One region of the Brevibacillus sp. AG162 genome, then DNA from elsewhere that is predicted to be linked to it. Evidence: a T-box and tRNA genes for the amino acid it is inferred to sense, from the RefSeq annotation. Region 1 holds a T-box; the other holds one or more tRNA genes.
What was found. A T-box is a leader RNA that pairs with one kind of tRNA and senses whether it is charged. The one in region 1 lies ahead of thrS (threonine--tRNA ligase), so its partner is inferred to be a tRNA-Thr.

Region 1 (3,418 bases):
TAATCACTCCAATCGGGATTAAAATAATGGCAAGAAATGCTGCTATCAGTCTTTGCTTGATGCTTACCCGCATACGTATCCCCCGCAGTTCTTCTTGATGTCCATATGTACAATTACCCTACATCCTTTTCCCGTTCTTTTTTCCAAGTAAACGTATCGAGTAAACGTATAATGAAAAAAGCCGCCCAAAACTTCAGAGCGGCTTTACTTCTATGCATTATTACTTCATTTCATTGATTTCAGCGCGGATTTTCTCTACAAACGCATCCACTGTCATCGCGCCTTCATCGCCTACTCCGCGTTTGCGGACGGACAGTGTACCGTCAGCCACCTCTTTTTCACCGATGACCAGCATGTACGGGATTTTTTCAACTTGTGCTTCACGGATTTTGTAGCCGATTTTCTCATTGCGGCCATCCAGCTCTACGCGAATGCCAGCTTGTTGCAGCTTTTCTCTTACTTGTTCTGCATATGGCATGTGCACTTCGCTGATGTTCATGATGCGTGCCTGGATTGGAGTCAGCCAAATCGGGAATGCACCTGCGTAGTGCTCGATCAGGATACCAATGAAGCGCTCCATGGAGCCGTACATCGCACGGTGCAAGACAACTGGACGATGCTTCTCGTTGTCTTGACCCACGTAAGTCAGGTCGAATTTCTCTGGCATTTGGAAGTCCAGCTGGATCGTTCCGCATTGGTGACGGCGTTTCAGCGCGTCGGTAATTTGGAAGTCAATCTTCGGTCCGTAGAACGCACCGTCGCCTTCCTTGATTTCGTATGCCATACCGAGCTCTTCCAACACTGTTTTCAGAGAGCCTTCCGCTGCTTCCCACAGCTCATCAGAGCCCATGGAATCTTCCGGACGAGTGGACAGAGCTACACTGTATTCGAAGCCAAACACCTTGTAGATGCTGTCAATCAAAGTGATCATGCCTTTGATTTCACTCGCGATCTGATCAGGACGGACAAATACGTGCGCGTCATCCTGGCAGAAGGTGCGCACCCGCAGCATTCCATTCAATGCCCCGGAGTACTCATGGCGGTGAACTTGCCCGAACTCGGAGTAACGGATCGGCAGGTCGCGGTAGGAATGCATCTCGTTTTTATAGATCAGCATGTGACCTGGGCAGTTCATTGGCTTCAAAGCGTAAGTCGCGTTGTCTACTTCAGAGAAGTACATGTTCTCTTTGTAGTGATCCCAGTGACCGGATTCTTTCCAGAGACGCTCGTTCATGAGGAACGGAGAGCGTACTTCTGTGTATTGTGCCAATTGTTGCAGACGGCGGGAGAATTGCTCCAGCTCGTTGCGAACAGTGAAGCCTTTTGGCAGGTAGAACGGCATACCTGGTGCTTCCTCGGAGAACATGAACAGTCCCAGCTCTTTACCCAATTTGCGGTGATCGCGCTTTTTCGCTTCTTCGATGAAGTGCAGATATTCATCCATGTCTGCTTTTTTCGGCCAAGCTGTACCGTATACACGTTGCAGAACTTGGTTTTCTGCTTTTCCGCGCCAGTATGCACCTGCCACGCTCATCAGCTTGAATGCTTTGATGTAGCCAGTGGACGGCAAGTGCGGACCACGACAGAGGTCGAAAAATTCGCCTTGCTCATACAGTGTGATAGTCGCATCCTCTGGCAGGTCGCGAATCAGCTCCAGCTTCAGGTGATCGTTCAGTTCTTGGAAAATCGCAGTTGCTTCTTCGCGGCTTACGACTTTGCGGCGAATTGGCAGGTCTTCCTTCACGATTTTTTCCATTTCTGCTTCGATTTTGCCCAAATCCTCTGGGGAAAGGGAAACCGGAATATCCATGTCGTAATAGAAGCCATCTTCGATCACAGGACCGATACCGAACTTCACTTCCGCGCCATAAATGCGTTTTACCGCTTGAGCGAGCAAGTGAGCTGTACTGTGGCGGTATACTTCCAACCCGTCGGCAGAATCGAGGGTAACGATTTCAATCGCTGCGTCATCTGTGAGTTCTGTGTACAGATCGACAACCTTGCCGTCTTTTTTACCAGCTACTGCCTTTTTCTTCAGGCTAGAGCTAATGGAGCCTGCGATGTCTTCGATCGTAATCCCAGCGTCGTATTGACGAACGGCTCCATCTGGGAAAGTAACATGAATTTGTGCCACTGCGGATTCTTCCTTCCTGTATCTTGTTTGGTTGAGAAAATAAAAAAACACTCATCCCCAAAAAGGGACGAGTGTGTTCTCGCGGTACCACCCTACTTCAAGTCTGTTCACAAAAACAGACTCCTCATTCCATGTAACGGTATTTAACCGGCATACCGATAGTAAAAGCCTACGCTTCGTTCCCGGCAGCTACTCGAAGGTGGTAGATCAATAACAGTTCGCAGCGAGCTTCCAGCCTGTGGCCCGCCTCTCTAGAGCGTCCATACTATTGTCCGTGTCCTTCTCATCGTATTTATAAGCGATGTAAAGTTGTTGTTGCTATTATAGTTTAGAGGGATTATTCCCGTCAAGTACACGTCGCTCGGATAGGCAAAGCGAACAAGAGTGGCAAGTGACCAGCCGACTGTCAAAAATACTGCGGATCGTCTGTGCAAGCCCAGGCTTTTCCGAAGCCATATGGAGCACGATACTCTCAGGAGCCAGTGTAACCAAAGCACTGACCAAATAATCCTCGTCCCTGCATTTTTGTTCGTCCATGTTCAGAACGGTATCCAACTGTTCAAGCCAAAGACGATCCCCTTTTTTATCATAAAGATGGAAAGGTTTGTCCACACTAGGAACGACATGAACGACTTCCTGCTTGGTTTCCTGTACAGCAATGAAATAGCGCAACAGCTCGACAAACTCTTGGTATTGCTTGTCTTCCAGATATTCATCAATGCCAGTTTCCACGAGTTCGAACAGCTCGTTCCAATGGTCCTGCAGTCGAAACCGGACGAAGCCCAAGACGTTAATCGTTCTCTCCCATTCCAGATAGGTGAAAACGTTGCGATATACGTTTGCCTTGCGTGTCGTAGCCGTTAACAGTTCCCTGCCATCAAGCTCGACTTCTTGGCACATGCGTTGAATATAAGGAAAAATCTCTGCCCACTCGGTCTCCATTTGTTCGGCAGCGAGCAAGTCAGCTGCCATTTCTTCCATAATTTTCGGTTCCTTCACCTGAATGACCCATTCGGCTAATGTAAGAGCAACGAAGGCTCTCGCCCACTCGATGGTCTGCGCGTCATACTCACTCTCACACCAGCTTTGAAAGTAGAACAAGAGGTATCCATTCTCTTCTTGCTCCCTGTATGTAATGCGCACCGGTGCAGTGTTGACCCGCTCCGTCATCTCATTTACGATAGCCCGATACGTGTCACAATGCTCAGGGACATTCTCCAGCAATACGCGAAACGTCTGCATAACCATCCCCCCAACCGCCATTGTAGTTACAGTATATGTCCC
Region 2 (3,418 bases), on a different contig from region 1:
AGCGCGGGGAAGCTTTTGTTGACCAGTACGACAAGCTCTTATCTGTAACGGGCAAAATGAGCGTTGCAGATGTAGCAGCCATCATGGATGTTGATGTACGCTCAGTCGATTTCTGGCGGAATTCACTCTCGTTGGTTGCAAAAGATATCGACAAATTCGTTGAGCTCGCGTCTGCTCGCCTGAACTAAATAGGAAGAACGTCCGCTATGTCATTAGCGGACGTTTTTTATTCATGATGCAAAGCGTTTTTGTGCGCATAGGGAACAGAGGGGAAGGAGAAAGTAAGAAAAAACAGATGAGGTGATTACGTGGTAAACGGATTGCAGTTACTCGACCTATTACGGGAAACGGAGAACAAGATGCTGCATTTACATAGAGCCATCGACAGAGTAAGCAGCGAGCCAGATTTCAAGGAGTCTGTCAGTGTTCTTACCGTTGTCGTTCGTGATTATCAGCTTCAGCTCGACAAAATGAAGCAAGCATTGGGCAAAATCGAAATCGGAGGGCAACAACAACAAAATCAGGCCCATAATACCGAAATGCACTAAGTGAAGGAACGACAAACAGCCCTCGAACTGCTGCAAAAAGCAGATAGGGCTGTTTGTTTGCTTTTCTGTGTAGGAAAGCTTACTGGAAATTAGCGTAACGCTTCACGCCGTAAAACGGGTAGAGCTTGTGCATGTACTCGACTTTGCCATAGCGAACATCTTCGCCATTCGCATGCACGATCGTTCCATTACCCAAATAGATCGCTACGTGGGACACGCGTCCTTTTCCAAGCGAATCGTAGAACAAGAGGTCACCAGGCTGTGCTTGATCCAGTGATACTTCTTGACCGCCACGGAATTGATCTTCAGAAGTGCGTGGAAGTGTAACCCCAAGCTGTTCAAAAACGTATGAAGTAAAGCCACTACAATCAAAGCCATTCGGAGTAGTTCCGCCTAAGACGTATGGTGTATTGAGCAATGGCTCAAAAATGTCCTTCATTCGACCCAGATCTTCTGCATTTACTTCGGCAGGCAGCGAAACGGTAGAAGTGAGATTTGGACTAAGGAACTCTGTAGCAACGTATGCTTCACGATCTTCGAATTCGATTTTCGTCCATTCACTACCCGTTTCTACGACTTCTACAATGGAACCGAATCTTAGCTTGCCTAAAACTTTTGCGTCAGTCGATGGTTTTTTACGCACATTCAGCACATCGCCAGAGACGCGGGCTTTTTCTCCAGCCGTTAGTTCTTTAGGCTCAGTGGTAGCGTTATCATTCTGATCGACAGCTACATCGGAAGGAATGTCAGGCGCAACAGAGTCAGAAGTGTTTGCCCCATGAATAGACAAAGTCTGTCCAATCGACAATCTATCATCATTCAATTCGTTCCATTGAATGATTTGATCCACTGTTACCTGATGCTCGCGTGCGATCTTGCTCAACGTATCACCTGCTGATACCACATATGCCGATGAGGAAGCATGGGCAGCAGTAGGCAGCAGAGTGAAGAGGGCGAGGAAGGTGAGTAGCCTCGAAGTCTTTTTCATGTCATCGTCTCCACCAATCTACTAAAATCTGCATATCTAGCTAAAATTCTATCGGATTTTGGTTGGTAAATCTATGAAAAAAATAATCTTTCACTATTTTTTTAAAAACTATTGCATCAGGAGATAGGATCGTGCTATATTACAGAAGTCGCCACGAGCTGGAGACAAAAACCACATGGAGCTGTGGTGAAGTTGGAGTTCACGCCGGTCTGTCACACCGGAGGTCGCGGGTTCGAGTCCCGTCAGCTCCGCCATTCTATCTCTAGAATGTGCGAATTACATAGTTTCACGAAATGTGCCGGTATAGCTCAATTGGTAGAGCACCTGACTTGTAATCAGGGGGTTGTGGGTTCAAGTCCTATTGCCGGCACCATTTTTATGCGGTCGTGGCGGAATTGGCAGACGCGCTAGATTCAGGTTCTAGTGGTGGCAACACCGTGGAGGTTCAAGTCCTCTCGACCGCACCATATGGCAAACAACAGGTTCGTAAATTGGCTGAAGAAGCTATTTACGAACCTTTTTATTTTTTCTTGAATGTTGAATCCTCCTCCATTTTCCATTACAATCACATTGTGATAATGAATCTCATTTTCAATAATATGATTGATGATTCATAAACAAACAGGAAAGACAGTGGAGGGGTAGTTGTGGGAGAACAGTTGGAGCTGTTTGATGTAACCATTATTGGCGGTGGTCCTGCAGGGATGTACGCTGCCTTTTATAGCGGAATGCGTGATATGAAGACGAAACTCATTGAAGCGAAAGAAGAGCTCGGTGGACGAATGTTGATCTATCCAGAAAAAATGATCTGGGATGTAGGCGGTGTGCCACCACAGCTATGCGAAAAGCTGATTGCCAATCTGGTGGCGCAAGCGAAGACATTTGATCCCACCATCGTCCTGGGCGAGGCGATCATTGGACTAGAGCCACAAGAAGATGGAACGTACATACTCGTTGCAAAATCGGGGAGACGGCATTGGACCCGCACGATCATACTGGCTTTGGGTCGAGGTATTTTGAAAATGGCAAAGCTGGAGATCGAAGGAGCCGAGCGCTACGAGGTGACAAATCTTCATTATACAGTGCAGGAACTGGAGCCATTCCGTGGTAAGCGCGTTCTCATCTCAGGGGGCGGCGACTCCGCGGTCGATTGGGCAAATGAACTAGTGCAAATCGCAGCGTCCGTAACCGTTGTGCATCGCCGTGATGTATTTGGTGGACATGAGCGGAATGTGAAGCGCATGAAAGAGTCCTCTGCGATCGTTCGCACCCCGTATGCGGTCACGCAATTGCAAAGCTCAGACAAAGAAACCATTGATAAAGTGACGATACGTCATCTGGAGACAGACGAAACGGAACAAATCGATGTAGACGCCATCATCGTCAATCACGGATTGAAGGCCGACTTCACCGGGATTAAAGAGTGGGGCTTGGACATGGATGAGTGGAACGTGTTTGTCAGTCCTCGTCTGGCAACGAATCTGCCAGGGATTTTTGCGGCGGGAGATTTTGCGAGCTTTGACAGCAAGATTACGCTGATTGCCGGAGCATTCACAGATGCGGCTGTGGCCGTAAATAGTGCGAAATTGCACATAGACCCGGTAGCAGATCGGATGGCGTACGTTTCGTCCCATAACCAGCGCTTTAAAGAAAAGAACAAAGCCCTTGGGGTTATCGATGAGGATGACGAGTAGAACCTAATGTAGGACAAAAAGCCCAACATTTGCAGGTTGATAGGCGCTTTTCCCATACGGTACATTGTTAGAGTCAAGGTGTAGCGTCAGTAAATCGATCAACAAATGTGGGAGAGGAAGCAGAAATGAAAAAAGTTCGGCATTGGCCGATCAGTATGGCAACAGTGGCTCTCGTGTTCTCGCTCGGT

Region 2: it encodes a tRNA-Thr, which carries the amino acid that the T-box ahead of thrS (threonine--tRNA ligase) is inferred to sense. The anticodon was not compared.

Annotation. Positions count from the first base shown of each region.
Region 1 is NZ_VFNO01000002.1:473,421-476,838, forward strand. Features, by position in the region: gene FB479_RS07065 (methyl-accepting chemotaxis protein) at 1-73, opposite strand, end outside; gene thrS (threonine--tRNA ligase) at 221-2,134, opposite strand; T-box leader at 2,195-2,430, opposite strand; gene ytxC (putative sporulation protein YtxC) at 2,456-3,376, opposite strand.
Region 2 is NZ_VFNO01000003.1:474,235-477,652, forward strand. Features, by position in the region: gene FB479_RS12255 (M3 family oligoendopeptidase) at 1-188, shown strand, start outside; gene FB479_RS12260 (hypothetical protein) at 309-548, shown strand; gene FB479_RS12265 (C40 family peptidase) at 628-1,536, opposite strand; tRNA gene FB479_RS12270 (tRNA-Asp) at 1,714-1,790, shown strand; tRNA gene FB479_RS12275 (tRNA-Thr) at 1,834-1,909, shown strand; tRNA gene FB479_RS12280 (tRNA-Leu) at 1,917-2,003, shown strand; gene FB479_RS12285 (NAD(P)/FAD-dependent oxidoreductase) at 2,184-3,230, shown strand; gene FB479_RS12290 (VanW family protein) at 3,356-3,418, shown strand, end outside.